One region of the Romboutsia sp. BSD2780061687b_171204_C1 genome, then DNA from elsewhere that is predicted to be linked to it. Evidence: riboswitches for the same ligand, from Rfam matches in the RefSeq annotation. Region 1 holds a riboswitch; each other region holds the start of a gene.
What was found. Region 1 has a riboswitch for cyclic di-GMP ahead of I2H23_RS10805 (SpaA isopeptide-forming pilin-related protein). Riboswitches for the same ligand answer to the same signal wherever they lie in the genome.
Positions count from the first base shown of each region.

Region 2: linked by a shared signal. The riboswitch ahead of I2H23_RS08785 (NPCBM/NEW2 domain-containing protein) and the one ahead of I2H23_RS10805 (SpaA isopeptide-forming pilin-related protein) in region 1 are both predicted to bind cyclic di-GMP.
Region 3: linked by a shared signal. The riboswitch ahead of I2H23_RS01280 (flagellar basal body protein) and the one ahead of I2H23_RS10805 (SpaA isopeptide-forming pilin-related protein) in region 1 are both predicted to bind cyclic di-GMP.

Region 1 covers NZ_JADMRK010000005.1:90,806-99,398, reverse strand. Annotated here, with positions in the region: gene cooS (anaerobic carbon-monoxide dehydrogenase catalytic subunit) at 1-1,453, opposite strand, end outside; gene I2H23_RS10810 (bifunctional enoyl-CoA hydratase/phosphate acetyltransferase) at 1,797-2,708, opposite strand; gene I2H23_RS10805 (SpaA isopeptide-forming pilin-related protein) at 2,845-6,012, opposite strand; cyclic di-GMP riboswitch class II at 6,085-6,168, opposite strand; cyclic di-GMP riboswitch class II at 6,318-6,401, opposite strand; cyclic di-GMP riboswitch class II at 6,551-6,633, opposite strand; gene I2H23_RS10800 (tetratricopeptide repeat protein) at 6,731-7,873, opposite strand; gene I2H23_RS10795 (B12-binding domain-containing radical SAM protein) at 7,996-8,593, opposite strand, start outside.
Region 2 covers NZ_JADMRK010000003.1:202,692-211,284, forward strand. Annotated here, with positions in the region: gene I2H23_RS08775 (vWA domain-containing protein) at 1-1,372, shown strand, start outside; gene I2H23_RS08780 (SagB/ThcOx family dehydrogenase) at 1,689-2,447, opposite strand; cyclic di-GMP riboswitch class I at 2,706-2,792, shown strand; gene I2H23_RS08785 (NPCBM/NEW2 domain-containing protein) at 3,003-8,593, shown strand, end outside.
Region 3 covers NZ_JADMRK010000001.1:242,106-250,698, reverse strand. Annotated here, with positions in the region: gene I2H23_RS01305 (FliH/SctL family protein) at 1-163, opposite strand, end outside; gene fliG (flagellar motor switch protein FliG) at 144-1,220, opposite strand; gene fliF (flagellar basal-body MS-ring/collar protein FliF) at 1,237-2,799, opposite strand; gene fliE (flagellar hook-basal body complex protein FliE) at 2,822-3,139, opposite strand; gene flgC (flagellar basal body rod protein FlgC) at 3,155-3,559, opposite strand; gene I2H23_RS01280 (flagellar basal body protein) at 3,564-3,887, opposite strand; cyclic di-GMP riboswitch class I at 4,341-4,422, opposite strand; gene I2H23_RS01275 (CDP-glycerol glycerophosphotransferase family protein) at 5,341-6,819, opposite strand; gene I2H23_RS01270 (class I SAM-dependent methyltransferase) at 6,885-7,409, opposite strand; gene I2H23_RS01265 (NTP transferase domain-containing protein) at 7,683-8,333, opposite strand; gene I2H23_RS01260 (HAD-IB family phosphatase) at 8,306-8,593, opposite strand, start outside.

The sequences.
Region 1 (8,593 bases):
ATTTACCAGCAGCTGAAGCACCACAACCTGTAGTAACTACAAGTATATCGTTTTTAATTAATTCTTTCATTATAGTAACATGAGCTTTATTTGAAGTACTTCTTGCATTGTTACATCCAACAACACCAACTACCCCTCTTAATACTCCTGATTTTAAGCAGTCTACTAATGGTTTAACAGTTCCCGCTTGATCTATTTGAGAGTTTACAACTCTATCTAATTGACCTATTATTGCTTGTTCACTGAATCCTACAGTTGTTGAAGATTTTAACTGTGGTATTTCAACTTTTTCTTTATCTCTATTTTTGAAGTTTAGTATAGCTTCTCTTACTATTCTCTTGGCATCATCAAGAGCTGTTTCTTCTGTGAATTCTATATAAGTTGATCCTGCTATTTTTGCCTTTGGAGATGTTGTTATGAATTTAGTGTGATAACATTCTGCGACTTTTGCTAATGCAGGGAATATACATTGAACGTCAACTATCATTGCTTCTACAGCACCTGTTACGATAGCTAACTCTTGTTGGTGGAAGTCTCCTGCAGTTCTTACACCATGTCTCATTGTAACCTCATTACCAGTACAACACATACCAGCTAAGTTTATTCCATCTGCTCCCATTTCTTTAGCTAATGCTACTAATTCTGGATCTTCAGATGCTAAAACTATCATCTCTGATAATGATGGTTCATGTCCATGTAATATTATGTTTACTTTATTATCTTCTAATACTCCTAGATTTGCTTCTGATTGTCTAACTGTTGGTGTTCCGAATAGTATATCACTGAATATAGTTCCTATCATTGATCCACCCCATCCATCTGATAATGAAGTTCTCATTGATAAGTTTATTAAACTATCTATATCAGCTGTACATCCCATATGAGTTGAGTGCATTATTGTGGCTATTTCTCTATCTATAGCTCTTGGTTCTATTGCGTATCTTTTCCATATTTCTTGTCTTTGCTTTGGAGCACGACTTAAGAAGTTTAATACTCCATGTGGTTTACCAAACTCCATTAAAGCTATATCTGCAACTTCATGAGCTATATCATATATATCTCGATCTTCAGTCTCTACTCCCCATTCTTTAGCTAAATTAACTAATTTAACTTCATCTTTTATAGTGTAGTTTCCATCTCTACTAGATAAAGATAATGTATGAGCTATACCCCTTGCATGATCAGAGTGAGCTGCAGTCCCCGCTGCAACCATTCTAGCAAAGTTTCTACCTACTATTACATGCTCATCAGCTCCACATAATCCAAGTGGAGTTTTAGGAGTTATTCTACAAGGTCCAGCTGCACATATTCTACAACAAGTTCCTTGAAGACCAAATCCACATTGAGCCTTCATAGAAAGCTTTCTATCATACATAGTTTCTACACCATCTTTTGCAGCCTTATCTAACATAGCTTGACTGTTCAAATCGATAGTCATCATTTTTTTATCCATATTCCTATCCCCTTTTTCCTTGATTTTTAATCCTAGAGGTGATAAAAAATTATGTCCATTGTAAGACTAAAGTTATTGATTCCCTAATTTGATTATATACTAAATTTTGTTAATTTGGTATTCTTTTAAATATTTTTTTAACAAAATTAGTTTGCTCAATATAAGTTATTTTTTTATATAAAATATACTTCTTGTATAAAGTTTTATATAAGAAGTATATTTTATATTTTCCCCATATTATCTATTGAAAAATATATATTAATTTAAAATTTTTATTAATTTGAATTTTTCTAAAAACGTTTACCTATTTATATTATAATATTGTTTACATTATTTGTATATATTATTTCATGCTCTTGGCAATAAGTGCTCCATATGCTATAGAATATAGCTTAGATTCATGACTATCTGCTCTTGATACCAATACTACTGGGGCTTTTGCTCCCATTATAATTCCTGCTGATTTCGCATTCGCCATATATGTAAATGATTTTCCTATTCCATTTCCAACTTCAATATTTGGAACTAATAATATATCTGTATCTCCACTTACTTCACTTTTAAATCCTTTTACTTCACTTGCTTCTTTTGATATAGCTAAATCAAATGCAAGCGGACCTTCGACTATAACGCCTTCTCCAAATTTGCCTTCTTTGCAAGCTTCTTGCAATAGTCTCGCATCCACTGTAGCTTGCATTTTTGGATTTACTTTTTCTTTTGCTGCTAAACAGGCTACTTTTACATTATCCATACCTAAACATTTAACTGCTTGTATTGCATTTTTTAGTATTTTTTCTTTTTGCTCATACTCCGGAGATATGTTCATTCCACCATCTGTTAGCACTAAAAGCTTATGGTAATTTTCAAGTTGATATATCATTACATGACTAAGTAAACTTTCTGTTCTAAGGCCATACTCTTTGTTAAGCACTGATTTTAATAGTATTGATGTATCAAGTAATCCCTTCATAACAAAATCAGCTTCTTGTTTAGACACTAACTCTACGGCAATCTTTGCACTTTCTTCTATACTTGGCGAGTCTATTATAGTTATACCTTCTAACTCAAAGTTTATGTCATTTGATATAGACTTTATTTTATCTGCTTGTCCTACTAATATAGGTTGTATAACTTCTTTATTAACTGCATCCTTTATAGCTAATAAAACTTCTCTATCTTCTGCTGCTGCAACTGAAAGTATTACTTTTTCTTCTTGCTTTAGTTTGTCTAACATATCGTGTAAATCTTTTATCATCTCATACTCCCCCTTGTTATATATATTTAAATAATATCACATTTAGTACTAAAATAGTTTTCTAGTAGTATAGTCTAAATATTCTATAAAATTAAAAAAATAGTATTAGCATAATACACTAATACTATTTTTTTATTTACTTTCTCTTGTTTATAAATACAATCCCCACTAAAGCTAATATAACTAATGCAATATATCCTATTATAGATTCTTCTCCTGTTTTAGGAGTATTAGTAGTTTTATCTAATACTTTATTATCATTATTATATTTATGCTCTAATTCCTTTGTCTTGCTATTAGTATTTTTTTCAGACACTTCATCTTTCTCATTTTCAAAAACTAATTTTACATTTTCTTTTTGATTAGGCTTTATCTCAAAATTTTGTACTTCATTTGTTAATGGGTACCCTTCTGATGATTTTGTTTCTACTGCTTTATACTTGCCTGGTTCTAGACTTACTGTAGCTGTTCCGTCTTTTCCAGTTGTTGTTGTTGTCACATTTTTTCCATCTTGTGTTTGGATTTCAAACTCTGTTCCTGGCAACATTTTACTTGGATTGTCTTTATCAACTTCCTTTATTTCTACTTCTCCATTTGTTTTTTCATCTACTACTTTATTATCATTATTATATTTATCTTCTGATTCACTTTGCTTATTATTAGTATCTTTTACAGGCAATTCTTCCCTCTTATTTTCAAAAACTAATTTTATATTTTCTTTTTGATTAGGCTTTATCTCAAAATTTTGTACTTCATTTGTTAATACATATCCTTCTGATGCTTTTGTTTCTACTGCTCTATATTCTCCCGGCTTTAAAGTTGCTCTTGCTATACCGTCTTCTCCAGTTATTATCGTTGTCACCTTTTTCCCATCTTGTGTTTGGATTTCGAACTCTGTCCCTGGTAACACCTTACTTGTATCATCTTTATCTACTTTCTTTATTTCTACTTCTCCACTTGATTTATTCTCTGATTCATTTAACTTATTGTTAATTTTTTCAGTAGGAATTTCTTGCTTCTCATTTTCAAATACTAATTTTGCATCTTCCTTTTGATTAAACTTTATTTCGAAGTTTTGTACTTCATTTGTTAATATATATCCTTTGGATGCTTTTGTTTCTACTGCTTTATACTTTCCTGGCTTTAGACTTGCTCTTGCTATTCCGTCCTTTCCAGTTATTATCGTTGTTACCTTTTGCCCATCTTGTGTTTGTATTTCAAACTCTGTTCCTGGTAACACTTTACTTGTATTATCTTTATCTACTTTCTTTATTTCTACTTCTCCATTTGTTTTCTCATTTGTTATAGTTCCTATATTTTTAACAGTTCCTATATCACTTTTTTCTATAGTAAACTTTATGTCTTTTCCATCTACTGAATATCCCTCTGGAGCTTTTACTTCTTGTAAATAATATGTTCCTACATTATCTACATCTGATTTAATTAATCCATTCTCATCACTAGTTAATTTTCCTATAACTTTCTTATTAGAATCTTTTAGATTAAATATAGCTCCACTAAGCTTACTTTCCTTATTTTCACTATCAACTTTAATAGCTTCAAAAGCATATCCCTTTTTAGTTTCAACTTTATTACTTGGATTACCATTTATTTTAGCTATATTTGATACAGTTGTTCCATCTTTTACATTGCTAAAATCAGTATATATTTTTACTTCTAAATTTTCTTTGTAATTTATTTGTCCCTTATCATTGATAATATTGACTGTATTATTTGCTTTATCTATTTTACTAGAAAAAGCATCTGGAACTTCAACTTTTACGATCTTTACGTTCGGATCTAATTTATCTACTAAATCTATATATCCCTTTTGGAATACACCAAAACTCTCAAAGTTTATAGAATATACAACACTTTGGTCATCATCTTTTTCTAATTTAGTCTTATCAACAGATTTGTGAGCATTTATAGCTCCTGCATTGTATTCATATTTAACCGTATCATCAACACTATTTCTAGTTCCATTGTATGATAACTTTGCAGTATTTGAGTATGAATCTTCAACATTTGTAATCTTCATGTCGTAACAAACAATATAGTAATCATCTACGTTTCCAAAATTTATAGTTAAATTTCCATTATTAGTGTTTATTTTATCTTTAAATTGATCTGTTACCCACTCAAAGCTTTCATCTTTATTGTATTTACCTATACTTATACTGTCCTTTAAAAGTTCCATTCCTTTAGGTGTAAAGTCATTTAAAGTTACATTTTTAAGATTTGACCTATTTTCATTAATATCTATTCTATATCTTACATTTTCGTTCATAGATGCTACATTTTTACCTTCTGAATTTTTAGCAGAGGTATAACTATACTTACTTATAACATCTTTTGCTTCATTTTTTTGTTTTAATATAACAGTACTATTTAACTTACCATCGCTTTTATTAAATACTGCTGTATTCTTATAAGAACTCAAATTTTGAGTAATCTTTGTCTTATAAGTTACAATATATTTATCTTTAATATTTCCAAAGTTTATACTAAGCCTATTAGATGATTTGCTTATATTTAAGCTATCTGTGACATCTGTTTCTGCGCTATCTCTTTCTATTTTAATTACATTTACAGAACTTGGTATAAGCTCCATTCCTTCAGGCATATTATCTGTTAATACTGCATTTGATATATTTGAAAATTTCTCATTAACATATACTCTATATTGTTGAGTTTTTCCTAGTACTGGATAATATATATTTCCTACCGTATTTCCATCTGAATCTACATGGTCATAATTATTTATAGTTTTAAGAATCTGTCTATCTATTATAGGCTCTGTTTCATTAGATGGTTTTATAGCTATTTCTATGCTAGTAACTGGTTTTCCATCAATCCATACCTCTATCTTCTGATTATCTACTTCTTCCGTTTTATCTGCATATGCTGATACATTAACATATCCTCCTATTGCATCATAAACATCATCCCCAAAAGTTGCTACTACTTTATTACCTTCCATTTGTACACTTTTAAAATGCTCTGGGGGGAATTTAAAGCTAAATCTTTCAAGCCAACTAGGCATTTCAAATTCTATAGTATCACCTGGTTTTATACTCCCTGGACCATATTTAGCCTTATACTCTAGTTTAAAATTCAATTTTTCTCCAGGCTCAATCTCTTTTTTATCACATGTTATAGATACTTCTATTGTATCCCCTTGATTATCTGTCTTAACTTCTTCAGCATACGCAAAATGTGTATTAATTAACACATTTATAACCATTAGTACTGACGTAAGTATCGATATTATTTTTTTTCCTAACTTGTATTTATTTTTCAATAAATTTCACCACCCTTTTTAAATCTTTTTATTTTAAAATAAAAAAGACTATTCAAGATAATGATGATTTATTATCTGAATAGTCGGTTGCACTATTAACTCCATATACCTCAAGTGCCCATATACAAGGTATACTTCTTCATTCCTATTTTTAGCTTATATGTATTTATGCCCTTTTAATAATTTTGCTTTGTGTGCATTTATGCTATATAAAATTGTTAGCTTTCATTTAATTTTCATTAATGTCTTATCAATAAACTTTTATTTTAAAATAAAAAAGACTATTCAAGATAATAATGATTTATTATCTGAATAGTCGGTTGCACTATTAACTCCATATACCTCAAGTGCCCATATACAAGGTATACTTCTTCATTCCTATTTTTAGCTTATATGTATTTATGTCCTTTTAATTATTTTAATTTGTTCGCATTTATGCTATATAAAATTGTTAGCTTTCATTTAATTTTCATTAATATCTTATCAATAAACTTGTATCTTAAAATAAAAAAGACTATTCGAATAATATTTAAATATTATCTGAATAGTCGGTTGCACTATTAACTCCATATACCTCAAGTGCCCATATACAAGGTATACTTCTTCGCTCCTAATTTTAACTTTTGAATATAATTATATAATCTCAGTGATTTATTATACCCTTTAATTTAGTTAAAGTCAATTTTAGATTTTTTTATAGTAAATTTTAACTTATTTTTTATCTATATTTATCAAGTTCTCTTAAACATGCCACTGTAATTTCATCTTGTGGATCTAATTCATAAGCTCTTTCTATATAATATATAGCATCATCTATATCACCTTTGTTTAGATATGCCATCCCTAAATTGCATAATATTTCTGGATCTTCTTTTATTTTAGCTGCTTGTTCAAAGTGTTCTATAGCTTTATCTATATTGAACATACTAGCTTCACAAAGGCCTAGTTCAACCATTGTATCTACTTGATGTGGTTTAGTTATAAGTATTTTTTCAAAATATTTCTTAGCTTCTTCAAATTCACCCATATTTTTATAAGCTAATCCTATCATAAATAATAAGTTCCACCAATCAGGATGATCTTGTTCAAGAGGTAATAATTTTTCTAGTCCTTCTTCACATTTTCCTTGGAATACTAAATTATAACCTTCTTCATATTGAACTTTAAAGTCCATCTTTCCTATATTTTCTTGAACCTCTGCCATTAAGTCTGCATCTAACCCTAATTTTTGTGCTTCTTCCCATATAACTCTAGCCTTTAAATATTGACCTTGATTGTAGTAATGGTATCCTAAATGATAGTAAGCTAAAGCAAAGTTTTCATCTAATTGTATAACCATTTCCAACTTTTCTAAGGCTTCTAATAAAAACTTATTCATAGCTTCTTTGTCCATATCTTTTTGATACTGCTTTGCTAGTTCCTGGCAAACTATTGAATAATGATATAATCCATCTATGTCATTTGGATACATACTTATCATAGCTTTTAAGTATATTAACGAATCAGTTATCTCACCAATATCAAAGTATTTTTTAGACATATAGCCCATATATTCTTTTATATTTATATTTACTTTTTTGCTAAAAGCATCTAAAAATTTTCTGTATTCTTCATTATACTTAAATTGGCTATCAATACCCATTATATATATCATAGCATCTGCTATAGACATTGTATTTATCTTATCTTGTGCTGTCTTTTCTTTTATTCCTTTAACTAATACCTCATTTTTTATAGGTACATCTAATCCACCCTTAGGTATAGTGTAACCTTCTAAGTTAAATTCTCCACCATGTTTTATAGTTATAAAAGATAATTCTTCTGTTTTCTTTAATAAATACTTTTCTATTTTAAACTTCATTTTTTCCTCCTTTGTAACTTCACATAATAATTTTTAATCTATTAATGTTTATACCCATTAAAAATTTATGTGATATGTTTTCATAATATATAATACCAATATGTAATAATTAGCATTTAATATTATATGTTAACACTATATGACTTTGACTTTTCAAAAACTTTGTTATCATCATCATAGACAAATAAAATTATATTTTTTATCTCTTTTATATCAGCATGTATATCTTCTTTTAACTTTAATATATCGAATCTAAATGGTTCAAAATGAACATATTTTATTATATGCTTAGCTGGTTTATTTTCAAACTGTGGTATATATTTTAATATGTTATCTTCATTTTGTAAGAACATATGACATCTATTTTTAAAATCTTCTACATCTTCTTTATTGAATATTTGAGGTAAATTTGAAGTTTTACCTAATGATATATAATCATACTTTAATATATCATTAAATAATTCATTTTTATCATTTATCTTATCGTTGTAGAAATCTAATAATATTTTATATAATTGATTCTTACCTTGTGCTACATCAAAATACCCATTTTCATCAAAGTAAGTTGCAAATTCTTCAAAGAATTTAAATGGACTTTGCTCATAATAATTATGTATTATGTATCTCATTGACAATACAAAGTTTTTAGAGTTATAGTATCTTTCTAGTATTTCTTCTATATCTTTTAACTTTATCATTTCGCTATAACTTATATAATCA
Region 2 (8,593 bases), on a different contig from region 1:
TTATAAAACAGAAAAAATTATAGATACGTATGCTATGTTAAAAGCAAATCACAAGGGTGAAAAATTTGAGATAGATATACCACAAGATTTCAAAAATGAATTTTTCAGTTTAGTAGATAAAGTTAATCTAAGCCTTATGGAAGACAAAGATAATTTCTATGGATATTTTTTATTTCAAACATCAAGAGAAATAAGATTTGATATAAGTAGTCCCACTGCTATAAATTTTAAAGGTGCTAAGTATGTCATATACTTTAATCCAATAATTTTTTTAGACCTTAATATGAGACAAATGGAAAGTACAATTAAACATGAAATTCTTCATGTAATATCTATGCATTTAGTAAGAGCAAGAGAATTAAAAGGAAAATACAGTACATTAGCTATTAATATGGCGATGGATATAGTGGTTAATAAATATTTAAATAATTTACCACCATATGCTGTTACTTTAGAAAATGTAAATGTAAAATATAATTTAAAACTTGAGCCTTATGAGCCTTTTGAATACTATGTAGAAAAAATTCAAACTGAATTAGATTTACAAGAAGTAGATAAAGATGGCGAAGAAGATGATACTCGTCAGTCTGATGATATAGAAACTGAATACAATCCAGAAAAAACTCATGATATTTGGGAAGATTCTAGTAATATAGATGAGGAAACTCTTAAAGAATTTACCCAAAAAGCTATTAATAATTCTCAAAAAGGTAAAATTCCAGAATACTTAGATGGTATGATATCATCACTTAAAAATAGTAAAGGTGAATTGCCTTGGAACTTATATCTTAATAGATTGATGGGAACAGTCGAAAGCAATAAAAAGAAGACTATAACAAGAAGAAATAGAAGACAGCCAAATAGATTAGATTTGAGGGGACAGTTGAGATCTCATAAAGCAGAGATAGCTGTCGCACTTGATATAAGTGGAAGTATTAGTGATGAAGAATTTAAACAAGCTATTAAGGAAGTACTTAATATAGTAAAAAATTATAACCATGAAATTACAATCATAGAATGTGATAATGAAATTAGACGTGTGTATAAAGTCAAATCTGTAAAAGATATAAAAGAAAGGCTTAAAAGAAGAGGATCAACTAAATTTAGCCCAGTTTTTGAATATGCTAATAATAAAAAAATTAATTTATTGGTATACTTTACTGATGGTAAAGGAGAAGACAGGCTACAAGTAATACCTAGAGGATATAAAATTTTATGGGTTATTTCAGGAAGAGGAGACAAACTTTCATTAAGAGAGCCTTATGGAGCAGTTAAAAAACTTAGCAAGGTTAAAATAAAAGATGATACATTAGATATGAGTGATGTTAGAAATGATGGATATTCAATGAATAACCAAGCTCCAATTTTATAAATTTATGTATTAAATTCTGGTTATTCTAATAACATAATAATAAAATTTCAATGAGAAATATAATTTCTAAAGGAGATAATAATATTATGAAAGAAGCAGAAAGATTATTAAATGAATAATTTGCGATTATTTTAAATATTTCTCCTGATGAAGTAACCTCATATATATTAAGTCAAATATCAAAATAAAGTACTTTATACTATACTTTATTTAAAAATATTAAAATTAAAAAATCTCAAAAAGTATCTTAATTTAAGATATTTTTGAGATTTTTACTTTAAAGTAATACAATTATATTAATAATTAAGCTAATTTATTAAAGTTTTTTACCTAAACAAGCCATATAAATTACAAACTCATTTTCTCCATCTAAATCTAACATATTATCAATTATATCCTGATCATATATTCCGATAGCACAAGTCCCGTAATTAAGAGATTCTGATGCTATGTAAAGATTCTGGCAAACATGTCCAATATCTATAAGTATTTTCTTATGAGCAGTTATACTAAATCTATGTTCACTTCTATATGGAATACAACTCCAAGCAAACACAACGGCACTTTTAGATACGAAACCTTGAACAAAAGGTTGGTTTGGAGTTGCTTTATCTATTTCATCATCTATATTGCTTAAAGTCTTTATAAATAAAAGTTTATGTTCTAAAGGTAAATATCTGTAAACTCCACTCTTTAAACCATCAACATTATTTATTATTAAATATGTTTCAAATGGGTGAGTGCAACCAGCAGAAGGTACAGTTCTTAAGGCACTAAATTTATCTTTTACAGTTTGGATTCCTTGAGTAGCCCATAGTAAATACGAAAGTTCAGATAAATTTATTTTTTCATCACTATATTTTCTTATACTTCTTCTATCATTTATACAATCTAGTACGTTAGGTTTAACTAAAATGTCTTTGCTTACAGGAGGTAACTCTATTAAATTAGAATTTGAATCATATTCTTTTTGGAAAGAAGGAGCGGGTATTCCTTTTTGTTTATCCGTTTTTATCTGTTTTAGTATTTCAAAATCAGCTTTGAAAAATTCTCTGTTTTGTGCAATTTTATCCATAGATGTCTCCTTATTAAAATGTATAAATTTTTACACTTATTATACCATATATATAAATATAAGTGGAAAAAGCCTAAATGGTAAAAATTTCATATTAGAAGCTTAATTACAGATAAAAATTAATAAATATTTTTGTGTAGTAATAATTAATATTTGCTTTAATAGAATATATTCAAAAATATATTAAAATTATTTTAAATTAAAAAAAACTATTTTAATTTATAAAAAATTATGTATAATTAATATAGATGACTAAAAATTACATATTAGCAAACCTAGAGAAATCTAGCGACGCAAAGCTAAAGGGGCTAAGGTAAAATTAGACTATGCCAGCCAGTTGCCAAAGAATTGATATTCTTTGTTTTTATAGAGTTATCTTATGATATAATTGTAAGATTGTTTTATAATGTTTACTTTAGATGGCAACTACCCTTTATAAAGGGTAGTTTTTTATTTAATAAAAACAACTATAGCTCTATAGCAAGACTATATTTTGAAATTTGGGGTAAAATATTTAGTTATTGTAAATTCATATAATATAAGAGGGAGAATATTATGAAGAAAAAGATAGCATCAATATTGGCCATATCTGTTATAGCAACAAACAGCACACCTGCTTTAAATGTTTTTGCTAACGAAGTAATAAAGGAAAAAGCATTAGCGATAGAGGAACAAGTTTCTAAAAGTATGACAGTTAGTGATTTTAAAATTAAGAACAATCCTAACTTCGCTAAGTATAATGAACTTTATAGAGTTGAGATACAGTCTATAACAAACAATGGAAGAAGTTACCCAGGAACTAAGATAGAAAATGCTATAGATGGAAAACTTAATACACATTGGGAAACATACACTAGAAATACAAATGAATTTAAAAATGAAGTAATTGTGGAGTTTAAAGATATAGCCGAGATAAATAGATTAGCTTATGCTACAAGACAAGACGGGGCTAAAGGTAAAGGATATCCTACTAGTGCAGAGATATATGTTTCAGAGAGTGAAATAGGTGAAGATTTTAAACTAGCAGGAAAAATAGAAGGAAGTAAAGTTACAGGTGGAATGGTTGAATTTAAATTTGATACTGTAAGAGCAAAGAGAGTTAAATTCAAATTCGTAGAAGCACATGACGAGTGGGCAAGTGCCGCAGAGTTTTGGTTCTATAAAGAGGATAGAATTCTAGATAAGATGGAAAGATTATTTACTAATGCAAACATGAATGAAGTAAGTAAAGAGTTTGCAACTCCTGAAGCATTAAACACTTTAGAGAAAGAAACTGAAGGACATCCATTCCGCGATAGCTTTAAAGAATATATAGATAATGCAAGACTTGTTCTAGAGAACAAAGAGGTTAACTTTATTGAAACTAAAGTATCTAAGTTATTAGGGTATGGAACTGAAAACCAAAAAGCTTATGATGACAAGTTTATGTTAGGTAAAGACCACATCGTTAATACACAAGTAAATGGTGGAACTTACTCTACAACAAAAATAGAATATATGTATGATGGTGACCCTAATACACATTGGGAAACAAACAGAAGCAATGGTAATGGTTTCACTAATGAAGTGGTATTCACTTTTGATGAAATAGAACAACTTGATAGAATAGCATTATTACCTAGAAGCGGAAATCAAAAAGGATTTCCTACTAAGTATGAAATATATGCTTCAGAAACTTCTCAAGGGGATACATTCAAATTAGTTTCTAGCGGTACTGCAGAAGTTACTAAAGACTTCATGCAATTTAAATTTAACCCAACAAACTTTAAGAGACTGAAGTTTGTATTTAAAGAGTGCCATGAAAATAGACCATTCATATCAGAAGCTAGGTTCTATAAAGAAGATGCTTTATCAGAGAAAATGGATAAACTATTTACAGACAGTAATAAGAATACAGTAAACCCTGATTTTGGGACTTTAGAGAAACTTACTGCTTTAGAGAATGAAGCGAAGGCACATCCTTTATACAGTAAGTTCAAAGAAGATTTAGATGATGCTAAACTTGTATTAGAAGGTAACGAGGTAACTTATGCAGATGCTAAAGTTTCGAAGTTTAAAGCTTTTGGAACTCCAGAGTTAGCAGAGTATGATAAGACTTATAAGATAGATAATAGTCATATAAAGAATATAACTACTAACGGTAGACATTGGTCAAATCAAACTATAGATAAAGCTATAGATGGTGATCCTAACACTAATTGGCATTCTGATGCTAGAAATAGCGAAACTCATACAAACGAAGTTATAATGACTTTAGACCAAATAAGAACTTTAGATAGAATAGTATATTATTCTCCGAGAGATAGAGGTTTCGCAGAGAAGTTCGATATCTATACTTCTAAGACTAGTGAAGGAGACACATTTACTAAAGTAACTAGTGGTAGTGCTTCAAGAACTGGAGACTCTATATCTATAAAGTTTAATCCAACTCAAGCTAGAAGAGTTAAGTTTGTTTATAAGCAAGGATATGAAGGTTGGGCTTTAGCCTCTGAGTTCGGATTATATAAACAAGACCAAACTCTAGATAAAATACAAAGGTTATTCACTGATGATACTATGTCTAAAGTAAGTGAAGAGTTTGATACAGTTGATAAATTAAAAGCTTTAGAGAACGAATGTAGTACACACCCATTCTTTGAAGACTTTAAAGAGGACTTATACAATGCAAGAGTTCTAATAGAACAAGGCAAGGTAGAGAGTTCTGTTGCTACAAGTAAGAAGTTTAATCATCTGGATAATGCGGAGTATGTAAAACAATTTAGAATACCTTACGAGAATATAAAGAGTATAAGTAATAATGCAGGGCAATATCTACAACAGCATATAAATAACGCGGTTGATGGTAATGTAGACACTTACTGGGAGACTAATAGAGGAAACGATAAAGAATGGTCTAATGAAGTAACTATAGAATTCAAACAACCTATAACTGTAGGCAGAATAGCTTATGGTGCTAGACAGTCAGATAGAAAAGGATTTTTAGAGGAATTCGAGATATATGGTTCTAACGCTACTAAAGGTGATAACTTCCAATTAGTGGCTACAGGTAGAGCAGACAGTACTTCTGGTTTAGTTGAAGCTAAATTCAAACCTACAACATTTAAGAGAATGAAATTAAAGTGGGTTAAAAGTAACCAAAACTGGGCTACACTAAACGAAATAATGTTCTTTAAGAGAGATATAGTTTCAGATAAAGTTAATAACTTATTTACAAATGAATTAAAGAATGAGTTAAACCCAGAATTCAATTCATTAGAAGCTATTGAAGCTTTAGAGAAAGAAGTTAAAACACATCCATTAAAAGTAGAACTTATGGAAAGTATAGATATGGCTAAAGATTTAATTAAATCTCCTGATAAGAATAAAGGTCATGTTTATGAATTAGAAAGCAGAGGAGACGCTATAAAGGAAAGTCAAAAGAGAAAGGTATGGAATTTCAGAGATTGGCAACCTACAGGTTTAGCAGTTAAGTCAGGTGAAAAGATAACTGTGTATGTTGATACAGAACCAGGCGACCCAGTACCTAACTTAGTATTTAAACAAATGGATAGTAGACATAACGGTTTAGCAGATATAAGATTAACTAGAGGTAAGAACGAAATTACAATACCTGAGGTCGAAGTAAATGATATAAGACCAGGGACTGCTAAAGCAGGAGTATTATATGCTTCAAATCCTTATACTCCAGAGCAACAAGCAAGAAAGCCTAAGATAAGAATAATAGGTGGTGTAAGTTATCCTCAATTCGTAAAAGGTGTAGATAATGATGAACAGGTAATAAATGAGTTACGTGAATATACTGAGAAGTTAAAGAAAGATCCTAAACTACCTGATGTATTCGAAGTATTAGGAGATAAAGCTTTAGTAAACGTTAGAGCAACGTATGCTTTAGATTGGTATACAGAAAATAATAAAGTACCTAGTTATACAGCAGATAGATCTGACGAAGTAATAAAGGAAGCAATGAAGTTCTGGGGATTTGATGGTTCTAAAGATATACATTCGGACTTCAACTTTAGATATGTAACTATGCTTAAGAACTTAAGTGGTGGAGTATTCATGAATGCAGGAAACGGTATAACTGGATACAACCAAGGGCAACAAGGTGGAGCTCTAAACGTTGACACTGGCTGGGGATTCATGCATGAATTAGGACACAACCTTGATACAAATAATAGAGCAATGCCTGAGATAACTAATAATATTTTACCTCTTCATTTCCAAATGATTAAAGGTGAAGCTAGTAAGATATCTCAACAAAACTTATGGGAGAGTAAAATATTCCCTAAAGTAAGTAAAGAAGATTATTCTAACAATGAGTGGTACCCTGCAAGTGACACTAGTTCATTAACTCATATGGCACCATTATGGCAATTACAACTATATGATAATACATTCTGGCCTCGTTTTGAGCAACAATTTAGAGAGAGAAACATAGGTGGCGGTGACTGGAATAACAAGCATGAAGCTTGGGCAGTTGTTGCATCAGATGTTCTTCAATTAGACTTAAAAGAACATTTTGCTAGACATGGTTTCTACGTTAATGAAGAGACTGCTAAGCATATGGCTCAGTACAAAAAGCCAGATAAGAAGTTATGGTATATAAATGATAATAAGTATCTGAACAAAGGTGAAGGTTTCAATAACGAGGTAGATTGTAAAGTTAAAGTTAAGACACAAGAGACTTCTGTTAAATTAGATATATCAATAGATAAAACTAATGCTAATAGTCTTCTTGGATATGAGATAATTAGGGATGGTAAAGTGATAGGATTTACTACTAAAGATACTTTCATTGACACTAACATAAATCCAGGTACTAATCACGAGTATAAAGTAGTTGCTTACGATACTCAATTAAATCCTTCTGAAGGTGTAGGCGTTAAGGCACATCAACCTATATTAGAAACAGTCGGAGGGTTGACATTAGCTTTAGGTGAAAATTTCAATGCTTTAGATTATGTTAAGGCAACTGATTACAATGGTAATAAATTGAAAGACATTAAGGTCACAAGTGATGTGGATACTACTAAGAAGGGTAACTACACAGTAACTTATGAGGTAACTGATAATGATGCAATTTCTAAAGAAACAATGAACGTTAATGTTGTTAGTAAATATGATTACTTATCAGATAGTGAGTGGAAGAGTGAACATACCGATTGGGGTAAACCATCACGTAATAACTCTATAAAGGGAAGAACTTTAGGAGAGATTAAAGACTACGATAAGGGAATAAGATTACATGCTAACGGAAATGTTGTTTATGATTTAGGTGAGCATAACTATGATAACTTTGAGGTTAAAGTTGGAGTAGACATGAACTTAGAAGCTCAAAATAATTCAAGTATAACTTTCAAGATTGTAGGCGATGGAAAGACTTTAGCAACAACTAAAGTATTAAAGCATGAGGATAATATGCAGTATATAAATGTTCCTGTAAAAGGAGTTAAAGAACTTAGATTAGAAGTTAACAATGGTGGAAACGGAAATACTTCAGACCACGGTATATTTGTAGAACCTAAATTAACAACTAATAATGCTAAACCTGAGTTAACTATACCTAAGTCTCAAACTGTTAAAGTTGGTCAAACTTTAGAAGACATAGTTGGAACTTACAAAGCTACAGATGCCGAAGACGGTGACATAACTGGTAATGTAGTCGTGACTGGACAAGACAAAGTTAACTTTAATAGAGTTGGTAACTATACTATAACTTATAGTGTAACAGATAAAGACGGCAATAAGGTAGAGAAGAGTAGAGTTATAAATGTAATAAACATGGAAGACTTTAAATACTTGAGTGACTTTGATTGGAAGTCTGCAAATTCAGGCTGGCAAAGTGTTAGGAAAGACAACGCAGTAAGTGGAAATAAGTTAAAACTTACTGGAGAAGATGGTCAAGAGGTTGTATATGATAAAGGAATTGGGACTCATGCAAACTCTACAATAGTATATGATTTAACAGATAAAAATGTAGACTTATTTAGTGCATTTGTAGGAGTAGACCGTGCTATGTATGGTTCAGTAGGTAGTGTACAATTTGAAGTGTATGTAGATGGTGAAAAAGTTTATGATAGTGGTTTAATGAATTCTAGAGATTCACAAAAGTTTGTGGATGTAGACTTAGCAGGAGCTAAAGAACT
Region 3 (8,593 bases), on a different contig from region 1:
TAATATTTATTTCTTCTTTTTTTTCGCTTAATTTTTTTTCTAAGTCTTCTCTAAGCTTTCTTTCTTCTTCACTTTCAATTTGAGAGAGGTTATTTATTGTTTTTACGCCTTTTAAATTAACATTTTTAGCTTTTATTATGTTACTACATGATAAACTCATCATCTGATCCTCTTGTTAAAGTTATTTCACCCATATCTTCAAGTCGTCTTATAACATTAACTATATTTTGTTGTGCTTCCTCTACTTGAGATATTTTTATCTTTCCTAATAAATCAATTTCCTCTTTAAGAGCTTGTGATGCCCTTTGAGATTGATTTCTAAATATGACATTTGATACTTCCTTAGATGCTCCCTTAAGAGCAAATGCAATATCTTTAACATTAACCTCTTTAAGAATTCTCTGAATAGTAGAATTTTCAAGCCTTACAATGTCGTCAAATATAAACATATTGGCCTTTATATCCTCAGCTAATTCATTGTTTCTTTCTTCTATGTAACTTATAATACTTTTTTCTGTTTTTCTATCTACATTACCAAGTATTTCAACCAAGCTATCAATACCACCAGAACTTTCCATTTCTCTTTGTCCAAGTTTTGATAGTTTCATTTCTACAGCTTCATCAATGGCCTTTATTACACTTGGTGATACTGATGATGTTGATCCTATTTTTAGTGAAACTTCATTTTTAATCTTAGGTGGTAACTCACTTAATATCAAAGCTGCTTTGTCTGATTGTATGTGAGATAAGATTATAGCTATAGTTTGTGTACTTTCACCTTGTATACATGCTAATATCTGCTCTGGTTCAGCTTTTCTCGCTGCCATAAACAGTTTTGTATAAGCATCATATCTAATTCCTTCTATTAATTTATTAGCTCTTTGGTTTCCTAAAGCTCCATTAAGCAGTGATTTTGCATAGTCTATACCACCTTTTAACACAAATTCTTTTCCTTTATTTAGTTCTATAAATTCTTGGAGAATTTCTCTTCTTTCTCTTGCGTTGACAGTGTGTATATTAGCTATTTCTACACCGATTCTTTGTATTTTCTTATCAGATAGATTTTTAACTATATCCGCTGAAACGTCAGTCCCTAATGTCATTAAGAGTACTGCTGCCTTTCTAGCACCAGTAACTCTTCTCACTTTAGGTATATCACCTAAATCAAATGCATTTCCTGATTTAGTACTCTCTACTGATTTAGTAACTTCATTTTCCAAAACAAACTACCACCCTTTACTCATTTAACCAATTATTTATTAATTCTGTAACTTCTTCTATATTTTCTGAAGCGTATATCTTAACTTCTTCCTCTAAAGTCATATTATCTTCATCATCTTCTAAATTGTGTAGCCTATGTTTTTCCATTTCTTCTAGCTTTTGATTTATCATATCTATTTCATTAGATTCATCTATTTCATCAATTTCTTTAGATTTATTCTTTTTCTTAATAACAAATATAGCTATAAGTGCTATTACTATAACTAGTAATAATCCGGCTACTATATATCCTGTTGTTTTTAATAACTTAGCCACTTCATCTTCATCACCTAATGCATTTTTTAGATTCTTTTTAGCATTTGCTTCAAAGTCCATAGCAACAACTACTACATCATCGCCTCTATTTTTTTCTACACCAATGGTATTAGATACCATATCTTTAACGTCTTTAATATCTCCCGCATCTAATTTGCCATCTATAGCAACCGAAGCAGTTATTCTATTTAATTCACCTTGAGCCTTAACAGTTTTAATTTCTGTCTTTCCTACTTCATACTTTATATCTTCACTTTTACTTTCAGTAGTTCCATCATTTACATTGCCTTTATTATTCATATTGTTATCAACAGTACCACCTGTATTTACTGGCTCTGTAGATTTATTTTCACTTTTTGACTCACTTACTATAACCTTGTTAGGATCTATTATCGTTTGAGTTTTTTCATTAGTGTCAAAATTCAAATCAGCATTAACAGTTGCTCTTACTTTTCCCTCTCCAAATATAGGTTCAAGTAATCTAACTATATCTCTTTCTAATCCTTTATCTAGATCTCTTTCTGCCTTAGTTGCAATATCAATCCCATTAGAATTATCGCTAGAATTTGATTTTCCATTTTCATCAAATATTCCTTCTGATAATAAGACCATATTTTGGTTGATTACCTCAACATTTTGTTTCGGTATATTTGGTGTACTTGCGGATACTAAAGATATTATAGATTTAACTTGTTCTTGACTTAATTGTTCTCCTACATTTAAATCTACATAAACGGCTGCTTTTCCAGGTATGCTCTCTTTAGCAAATACAGATTCTTCACCTTCTGTTATATGAACTCTTGCATCTTGTACTTGCGGAAAAGTTTTTATAGTTTTTTCTAGTTCACCTTGAATCATTCTTTGTTTTTTTACCTCAAATTCTTCATCTGTAAGACCTAACGATGATCCTTCATCCATAAGTTCAAATCCTTTAGAACCATTTGAAACTTTTCCAGATAGTTCAAGTCTTAACTTATCTACCTGATCTTTAGGTACATATATACTATCGCCCTCTATTTTCGTTTCAATTTTTTCTTTTTCTAGTTCTTTAGTTATAACAGATGCATCATTTGAATCTAAACCCGAGAAAAGAACATCATATTTATTATCATTTTTATACTTAATTCCAAATATTATAGCTAATATAATTGCAATCACTCCAACTATAATGGCTATTTTCTTTTCTTTTCTCATTTCCTTAAATTTTTCTTTTCTTGTTTTTATAAAATCTTTTATTTTTTCTATTATCTCTTTAAAATTCATCTATCTGCTCCTTATTAAGGAATTACAATTGCACTCTATTAATTTCTTGGTAAGCATCATATAACTTATTTCTAATCTCAATCATAAGTTGCACTGACATTTGAGATTCTTGTGCTGATAGCATAACATCATGCATAGAAACATCTTCACCTTTTATAAGCGCTTCTATCTTTTCATTTGAATTTATAATACTATCATTTACCTTACCTATAGCATTCTTTATAACATCTTCAAATTGCTTGTCTGGCTTTTCATTTCCTTTAACTTTATATGTAGTCTTATTATTAATAGCATTAGAGAATATATCAGAATTAATATTTATATTGCTTATTCCTGTCATTTAACCACCTACTTTCTATCTACCTATCTCTAAAGCTTTAGATATCATATTTTTTTGAGCATTTAAAGTATCTACATTAGATTCGTAAGCTCTCGATGCACTTATAAGATCTGACATTTCAGCTAATAAATCTACATTTGGATATTCTACATATCCATCTTTGTCTGCATCAGGATGATTTGGTTCATATATTTTTCTGAGAGGAGATTTATCTTCTTCAATCTTTTTTGTTTTAACACCTAACATCCCTAATTTTTCATCATAATTTTCTTCAAAGCTAGCTACTTTTCTCCTATATGCTCCTCCATTTTTAGTTCTTGTAGTCTGCATATTAGCAACATTCGAAGATATTATATCCATTCTCATACGTTCTGCTGTCAGACCACTTGCACTAATTCTCATACCACTAAAAACACTCATTTATTTACCTCCCAGATATTATACTTTTTGTCATAGCGATTTTTATATTTGTAAGACTTACTAACGCATTATATTCTAATGTCGTAGCTGCTTGATTAACCTTCTCATGTTCAATATCAACGTTATTACCATCTTCTCTGACCACAGATTCCTTATCAACCTTTAACTTTATACTAGGAATTTCTAGTTTATTCTTTAAAGTATCTTCGAAACTAACATACTTTCTTTTATACCCTGGAGTATTTATGTTAGCAATATTTTCTGCAATGGCATTACTCCTTAAATGTGTAGCATCTAATCCCATTTTCATTAAATTATAGATTTCCATATTACTCTCCTCCATTAATTTTATAAATCAAAAAACCACTCTATAAAGAGTAATTTTGTATACTACATAGCATACTATCATTGCTAGAATTTGATTATTTTAGATATAAAATTAAATCAATATATTTATTATTCGTTTTCTTATATTTAATTTTCTTATCATTTTAATTATAAACTTTTACTTATTTTTTTCTATATAATTTATACTATTACATAATTTTTCCTATAATAAAAAATGTAAGATACATAATGAACTTTGATAATATAATTGAATTATTAGATTTATTAAAATATTATTTCTTCAAAAAAAAATAACTCTAAAGAGAGTTATATAATATCAGCGTCGATAAATAGAGATGCATAATTTGGACACAAACAATCAAAATAATTTATATATTATTCATAATTCTCCAAAATTATAAACCTTATATATCGAAAACAAAAACACACAGTTTTTTGCAACTGGCTAGCATAGTTTCTACTTTAGCTCCTATAGTTTTGCGTCACTAGATTTCTCTAGCTTGCCTATTTTGTTTTTTGTTGTTTTTCGTTCTTTTTTTACACTTTTCGACATTTTTTTCCATACACTAAATATTATAGTATAATTACCATTTAATCAAGTTTTTATTTGTATTTTCTTACTATTTTTTTTCAAACTAATATTAAAAATACATTTAAACTTATTTGTTAAATCACAAAGTGTAATTTTATTTTATATTATATTTTATATTGTATTTTATATTATACGGCTGATATAATTAGAACTTTATATTTTTTATTAAAATAATACAAATTATGTATTAGACAATAAATTCTACATCACTAAAAATTTTTAACTTAAACATCCTTATTCAGATTAATTCCTAAATATTATAAATTTAGATAATATTCCTATTTTTTTCAATTATGACTGTAATTTTATTTATAAATTCAAAATATTAAAACCAGAAAATTAAATACATTTATATCTATATTAGTTCCTAAAGATATTTTTGATATAAATATTGATTTAACACTCAATTATATTAATAAAATTTCTTATGATACTTATCTACCTTATTAATAAATCAAAGCTTATTATACTAATAAAATGTATAGTAAAGTTAGTTTTTACTTAGATAAATTTTATAACATTTGCAATATTAAAATTTATTCTTTCTTTAAAGAAAATTTAATATTGTGTTCATATAATATTATAAAAATTCATGATTTTGAAAAATGATTAAAGACTTTAGTAGTAATTTAACTACTTTTAATTTAGATTTATTTTATGAACTTATCGGGATATGTATAAAACTATTAATTATTATAAATACTCTTATAGTTAAAATTATATACCTGTATTAATTAATACTTAATATTTTTAATAATAAAATACAAAAAGTCTTGTAAAAATAGTTACTTAATATAATAAGTTATTCATGACTTTTTGTATTTAATATCATTGTGAAATTTTAAAAATAATTATTTTCAATACACTGCTTTATATGTTTGTGAACTTGTTCTCCACAACTACCATCAATATTTGAAAGAACAGTATTTAGTGCATTAATTCTATTATCTTTTTTGTAATCTTTTTTATTGACTACTAAATCTATAAATTTATCTACAGTCATTTCATCTTCACCAACTATATAATTAGAAAATATATCAAATACTTTTTCATGATAGTATTCTCTGTTTAATTCTATGTCATATATTAAAACAGGTTTTCCTGTAGCCATATATTCAATTAATACAGAAGACCTATCTGTTATTAGTGCATCAGATATTTGAAAAGCTTCGTAATAACTAGGTGAATTATCAATAATTATATTTTCTGTATTTTTTGCTGAGCTTAATAACTCTTTATATCTTTTATAGCATTCTGGGGCTCTTGATTTAACATATGACAGCTCCAGTGGGTGAGGTCTATATATTAATCCATAGTTTAAATCATTTCTAATTTTATTAAAGACTTCTTCAACTTCATCTAATACTTTATCTCTTCCATTTATAACTTTCATTAAGTTTGTAGTCCATAAAAATACCTTTTTACCTTTAAATTTATTTTTATAATATTCATTTGTAGTATTTGATTTTAGACTACTAACTAAAGCATCAAATTTAGGTGACCCAAGAGGCAATAATTTCTCTCTAGCTACCCCACTATATTCTGCAATGTCTGCAAATGCATGAGATTGTACAACAACTTTATCAAATTCTCTTGTTCCTATAAATGAGTAAAAATCTTTATAAAATGAAATTGGATAAGTACCTAATATTCCATAAGTAACATATACTAGCATATCTGTATATTTTTTTAAATTATAAGAAAAATAGTTGCTATCTACTCTAGTAGCATTATTATATTCATCATATTGATTGTGTATATATATAACATCTGGACTAATTTTTTCTAAATCAAATGTTTTATAATCAGTAATAGGTACATATTTAGGCAACATATCACCTTCATATGTAAATATAGCGTCCATATTCCCATTTCTATTATAAATTAACTTATAATATGGAATTGGTACTACATAACAATTACAATTTTCATCTTCTTTAGCTTCTTTCCAAATACTTTCAAGGCTATTCCACATAGATGCATTGTATGGCATAAAAACAATATTATATTTTTCCTTAATATTTTTATTTATAATATCTATCATATCATTTATCATATTAATAATTTCTTGGCAATCATAAAGTGTATCTGTATCTTTTGTTTTATTTAAATCTTTTAATTTTTCTAATATACTATTTGATAGATTATAAAGTCTACCGTCACATTTTTTAGCATTTTCAAAGCTATTTTTAACTGTATTAATAGCTTGTATACAAATTTCAGACATAAACTCATAGTCTGTATTTAAATTTTTAATTATATAAGAAATCCCTTCTATTGAGGTTTTTAAAATTTCTATTATTCTTTGTTTTTCATTCATTTTTAATCACACTACTTTCTATAAATCCAAGATTTAAATTGTAACTTTAGTTATAAGTTTATTGTTTAACCTCTATTTAAAATAAAATAGTGTCTCTCAGTTTCTTTGTATTGTTTTTTATCAGTTAGAAACATTTCATTTTCTATAATCTTAAATCCATTATTTATAAGAACTTTAAAAACATCTATGTATTCATCAATTGTTCTATATATAACATTATATTCACTATTTAATTCATTAGAGTAAAAATCACCTAGGGTTAATCTTTCTTTTGTAGCAATTGGTGATGCTATATATATCATAGCCTCTTTATCTAAGACTTTAAGTAAATTTTCAAAGCATATGTTAAATTCTTCATCATTTATATACATTATAAGACCTGCTAAAATTACTTTATTAAACGGGGCATTACTTTTTACAACCTCATTATCATATATATTTATAAAATCACATATTTGAAAATCATAACTATTATTACAACCTATTCTTTTTCTCGCTATATTAAGTAAATCTTCTGCAAAATCAGTACCTAAATAGTATTTACTATTTAATACTATCATTTCTGCTAATCTTCCTACTCCACAACCTATATCTAAAACTTTAGAATTTTTATCTATTTTTAATTTAGGTATTATAACCTCTTTTTCATACTCATCTAATAATTTTGCATATTCAGAATCATTATCGTTACATTTTACAGCTTTATAAGGATTATCTTCTGTGTACTTTTCTGCTCTTTTATCCCAAAATAGTTTTACACTTTTTTATTTATATTTATGTTTTCTTTATATACCCTTGTATTTTTTTTCGTCATCCCATTTCTCCTAGTTAAGGTTTGATTATAAATTCATATTTAACCGATTTTATTTGTATCCATTTTTATACCAATCTAAAGCTTTTTTATATTCATTCATATTATCTATTTCCTTTAAATTTACATGAACTACTTTTAAAGGTAAATTAGGTGTTATCATTTTATATACATGGTCATTTCCGCTATTAAGTTTATGTGCATATATTTTAAACAACCCAGTCCATTCATACTTTCCATGTTGTCTTGAAAAACTAACTGCATGTTCAGTTCCATCTATAAATTCAGTATCTATATATACTGGTTCATTAGTATATGGAGAACAAACACCTATTGCTTCTTCATCATCTTCTAATATAAATCTTTCGAGGTCTTCAGGTTTAAATAATACATCTCCATCTAATGATATAATCATCTCATTAGAATGTTTTTTCCCTAGTGATAAACTAGCAGCAGTTTTTGTATTAGTATAATCATGATTAAACACAAAAGTAATATCTTTTCTATATGAGCAAACTACGTCAATAACTTCTTGGGCTTGATATCCTACAACAATTCTTATATCATCAAACTTGTCTAAACATTCTAATTGTCTTATTATTAATGGTTTTCCATCAATATCAATTAATGATTTATTAGTATTTAGACCTAATCTAGTTCCCATTCCTGCGCAACTTATAATAATCGTTTTAGAAACTGACATAATTTCTCCTCCTCATAAAACGCATAGTCACAAACATTTAATACACTCGGAGCTATTGGTCTAACAGCACCAAATCCAATTCCTATATCAGCATACTCTATCATTTTTGAGTCATTACTTCCATCTCCAATAGCTACTACTGGTCCATCTATTTCTTTTATTATATCTTCCTTTTTTATAACATTTACAACTGATTTAATATATTGACCATCCGTTAAAGCCTTTGATGAATAATATATATCATTTAAACCTAACATATC